DNA from 2 places in the Peribacillus sedimenti genome. Region 2 is predicted to be linked to the other one. Evidence: riboswitches for the same ligand, from Rfam matches in the RefSeq annotation. Region 2 holds a riboswitch; the other holds the start of a gene.
The links. A riboswitch is a leader RNA that binds a small molecule or an ion and turns the genes downstream of it on or off. The one in region 2 is predicted to bind S-adenosylmethionine.
Positions count from the first base shown of each region.

Region 1 (2,204 bases), 2.5 Mb from region 2:
GATGTAAGCTGTTTTCTTACTGATTCCGGAATTGCATCGTGCATGACCGTGCTGACGAAGTTTTTCGCTGTCTGCGTCTGGGGGTTGGAGAAAACCTCAAACACCGATCCGCTTTCAATTATCTTTCCGGCCTCCATCACAGCTACTTTGTCGCAAATTTCCCGGATCACCGACATTTCATGGGTGATCATTAAAATCGTAATGTTGTATTCTTCGTTAATTTTTTTCAATAGTTGCAGAATGGAGCTTGTGGTCTGCGGGTCCAATGCCGACGTTGCTTCATCACAAAGGAGGATGGATGGCTGAGTCGCAAGCGCACGAGCTATCCCGACACGCTGCTTTTGGCCTCCCGACAGGTTTTCAGGATAGGCGCCAGCCTTGTCCTTAAGTCCGACAAATTCAAGCAGTTCATCCACTCTTTTTTTGATTTCTTTCTTAGGGACCTTTTGCAAGATGAGCGGCATGGCGACATTAGCAAAAACAGTTTTAGATTGAAGCAAATTAAAGTGCTGAAATACCATCCCTATTTTTTGTTTAACCCTTCTTATCTCCTGTGCAGAAAGTTCAGCAAAGTTATGGCCATTGACAATGACTTTACCTGATGTGGGCTTTTCCAGGTAATTGACACATCGGATTAATGTGCTCTTTCCAGCTCCACTGAACCCGATTACTCCATAAATTTCCCCTTCTTCCACATGCAGGTCTATGCCGTCCAGAGCGGCAAATGTTTTGCCTTTTGTTACATACTCCTTTTTCAAGGCTTGAAAAGTAATCACATGTATACCTCCTTATGCTGCATTTCAATATGTATTAATCTTTATATGAAGTACAAAAAACCCTCTTCCTGAAGTGTCAAGAAGAGGGTTATACAAGTAAAAATAAGCCCCTTCTTATCTTCCAGGCAAGGCTGCCTGCTGGAATTGGCACGGTACATATGTCCGCTGCCGAAGCTTCATCGGGCCAGTCCCTCAGCTTCTCTGGATAAGAAATATAAAACTCTATGAAATTATTCCAATCAAAAAACCTCTCCCAGAAAAGAAGAGGCCACATTCGTATCAATCGATTGTTTTCTCCTCTTATCTCCCAAGCACTGCTTGTTGGAGTTAGCACAGTATCCAATAGGGATCTGCTGCTGAGGTATCATCGGGCCAATTCCCTCCACCTCTCTTGATAAGAAGCTTTCGTTTTTCAATTGATTCCTACTTTACTGATAGTTCGCAAATTTGTCAACGGTTTTTATGATTTGAAATTTTTTACTTTTTAAAGATTGACATTATTCAAAACACGCGATAATATTAAAACCAAGTAATTTTATTGGATTAATAACATATCAGTTGAAATATATAAAAATCTATATTTTATTAAGAGTGAACGAGAGATCTGGCTTAATGACTTCACAGCAACCTGCCCTGTAAGGTGCTCCTACCAGCAAAGCTTTGCTTTGGTTGATAAGAAATGTAAAAACTTTCTTTGCAGCCAGGCAAGAAAGTTTTTTTTGATTCCCGGACGTTTCTATATGTACGACTGCCTGAGTGTATTAAACGTACCCAGTCATTTACTATCAAACTAGCTGCTTTGGTCTTACCAGTAAATTTTTTTGAGACTCTCAGTATAAAACTGGCATTTTCTTAACTTGAAAGGAGAATTAATATGACAACAGTTATTTCTGGAGCAGAAGCTTTTTTTATCTCTGGTAATAAGATAGGAATCCTTCTTTGCCACGGCTTTAATGGAACACCACAGAGTGTTGAATACTTAGGAAAACAATTTGCAAATGCTGGCTTTACTGTCTATGCACCCAGATTAAGAGGGCATGGTACAAACGCGGCAGATATGGAAAATTTTAATCACAAAGACTGGATTGAAGATTTGGAGACTGCTTTTCTTCAGTTGAAAAAGACGTGCCATAAGATATTTGTCGTGGGTCAATCCATGGGTGGGGCTTTGGCCCTTGACCTCGCCGGAAAATATATGATAGATGGGATTGTTTGCATTAACGCGGCATTGCGCGTCCCTGATCTAGAACCATATAAAGGCTTGGGTGCACCACGTTTTATTGCCGATGAAACGCCTGATATCAATGATTCTACCGCACAGGAAATTACCTATTCAAAAGTTCCTTTAACTGCTGTTCATTCGCTTCTTTCTTTAATGGAACACGCAAAAAAAGGATTGAAAAAAGTGTCATGCCCAGTGCAGTTATT
Region 1 covers NZ_CP143547.1:225,914-228,117, reverse strand. Annotated here, with positions in the region: gene V1500_RS01260 (methionine ABC transporter ATP-binding protein) at 1-776, opposite strand, end outside; SAM riboswitch class I at 888-988, opposite strand; SAM riboswitch class I at 1,074-1,177, opposite strand; SAM riboswitch class I at 1,356-1,455, shown strand; gene V1500_RS01255 (alpha/beta hydrolase) at 1,651-2,204, shown strand, end outside.
Region 1: linked by a shared signal. The riboswitch ahead of V1500_RS01260 (methionine ABC transporter ATP-binding protein) and the one ahead of V1500_RS13475 (phosphoadenylyl-sulfate reductase) in region 2 are both predicted to bind S-adenosylmethionine.

Region 2 (2,204 bases):
ACTTCTGAATATATTCATGCGCCCGATGAACCGGGTTTCTGGTTTGAAATCCAACAATGGTATTCCAGCCTAATTGCTCGAATTGTTTTCTTGTTTCTGCCGGGTCCAGGTAGTAATCCGCAAATTTATCTCGTGGAATTCTTTTAACCTGGTGAACTGGACCTCCAACATAGACATTGCCTCTGCTGAATAGTTTAGCCACTCCAGGGTGTTCCTGGCTGTCAGTCTTATAAACTTCCCTTGCTTCCTTTTCTTTGTCAGGCGCATAGATATCCTGGACTGTGATAACTCCGTAGGTAGTGCCGTGTTGAACCAGCCTTACCTCGTCGCCGACAGATATGGAATCTGCTTCATCCTGACTGACAGGAAGCGTGATCGGAATGCTCCATACCTCTCCTGTAGAAAGATGCATGCCTTCCACCACTGATTCATAATCCTTCTTGGTCAGAAATCCGGTAATAGGGCTGTAGCCTCCTGTAGCGATAAGTTCAAGGTCACTAAGCGCCATATTATCTAATTCGATTTCTTTCAGGATGTGGTCAAATTTGTAATTGGGATTTAAACGGTTGACCAAAGTTCCACCATGCGGAATGCTTAATGTCATATATAATCCTCCATTCTAATATTTCCGTTCTTCAATCGTGTGTCAGTTATCTTTAAATATTCTTTATATGTGGAGGCCGCACTCCGTCTTGCCTGATCCGCTCCAGCGGCCTGCCCTCAAGTCATCCTCACTGAAAGCCGGTTTGGTACACTTTTCACAGCCTATGCTGGGATACCCCCTATCATGCAGGATGTTATACGGCAATCCCTGTTTGTGGGCGTATCTCCATACATCCTTCCATGTCCAATGGATCAATGGACAGATCTTAATGGATTTAAATTTATTATCTTTATTTATAAATTGTGTATTTTTCCTAGTTTCGGACTGTTCCCTTCTTAACCCGGACAGCCAGGCAGCGGGTCCGGAAAGCACCTGGTGCAGCGGTATTACCTTCCTTATCTCGCAGCATTTGTTTGGCTCTCTCGCCCACAATTCATCTCCATATTGTGAAGCCTGCTCCTCCAATGTAAGGTCCGGCTTTTTCATTTCAATTCTCAGCTGCGGATATCGTGTTTTTACTTCATCAATTAATTGGTAGGTCTCATTAAAATGGAGATCTGTATCCAGGAAGATCACTCTGGCCTGTGTGTTAATCTTAGAGATCAAGTCAATTAAAACGATTCCTTCAATTCCAAAGCTGCAGGCATAAACCAGCTCATCGCCGTAATGTCCATAGGCCCACTCCAAGACATTGAGAGCTCCCTTAGTCGGATTATCAATGTCAAATTCAATGGGGTTGAAAGTATCAAAGTCCTTGTGAAGCAATAAATTAGTCATATCTGTCCCCCCCTCTCAATTCATTTACCATTTGTTTTAAAGAAAAAATATTATTATCATCTCATGAACCAAATAAAAAAGGCAGCATTAACAAAATTCCAGAAATGGAATGTGTCAATACCGCCTCTAGTTTGTCTAGTCAGCTGTATATTTGTTTTCAGTTTAAGATGCCGCCTTTTTTATTGGATAATGGAATGTGAGCACTCTTAATCTCAATATAAAAATAAAAACCTTTCATTTTAGAAAGATTTCAGGCAATGTTGATACATAAAACCCTTATCTTCCAAAATGATTCTACATTTTGTTGGAGTTAGCACCTTGCAAGCATTGCAGGTTGCCGGACATCATTGGGCCAATTCCCTCCGTCGCTCTCGATAAGTTTAACTATTTAAAATAATACCACAATATCAAATAGTGTCAATATAGTTTTCATATTAATTTACTCGGAATTTAAAAATTAAAAATTTCTGACAAAAAATTTTTGGATTAACGAAATCCCGAAACTTCAAAAGGAATTACTGGCTTGAGTTTTAAATAGGTAATATCACTTATTTCCGGCTGTTCCACCTCTCCCTTCAAAGCAAAGCGTAATTTTAATCAATTTTGGCCACAAAAAAAACAACGGAGGCAAGCGCCTAACCGCATAAACAACTTTTCCACCGGTTTTAGCTTATTGACAATCCTGCTGTTCAAGTTGTTGTTTCTCCCTAGATTCTTTATTAAGCAAATAGCCTTTGAAGCCAATTAGACGGCTGTTTTTGATTTTTCTTCATACGATTAGAGTTCTGCGCCTCAGATATAAATTGCTGTTGTTTGTCTTGAA
Region 2 covers NZ_CP143547.1:2,723,249-2,725,452, forward strand. Annotated here, with positions in the region: gene sat (sulfate adenylyltransferase) at 1-604, opposite strand, end outside; gene V1500_RS13475 (phosphoadenylyl-sulfate reductase) at 668-1,381, opposite strand; SAM riboswitch class I at 1,655-1,762, opposite strand; gene V1500_RS13480 (hypothetical protein) at 2,101-2,204, opposite strand, start outside.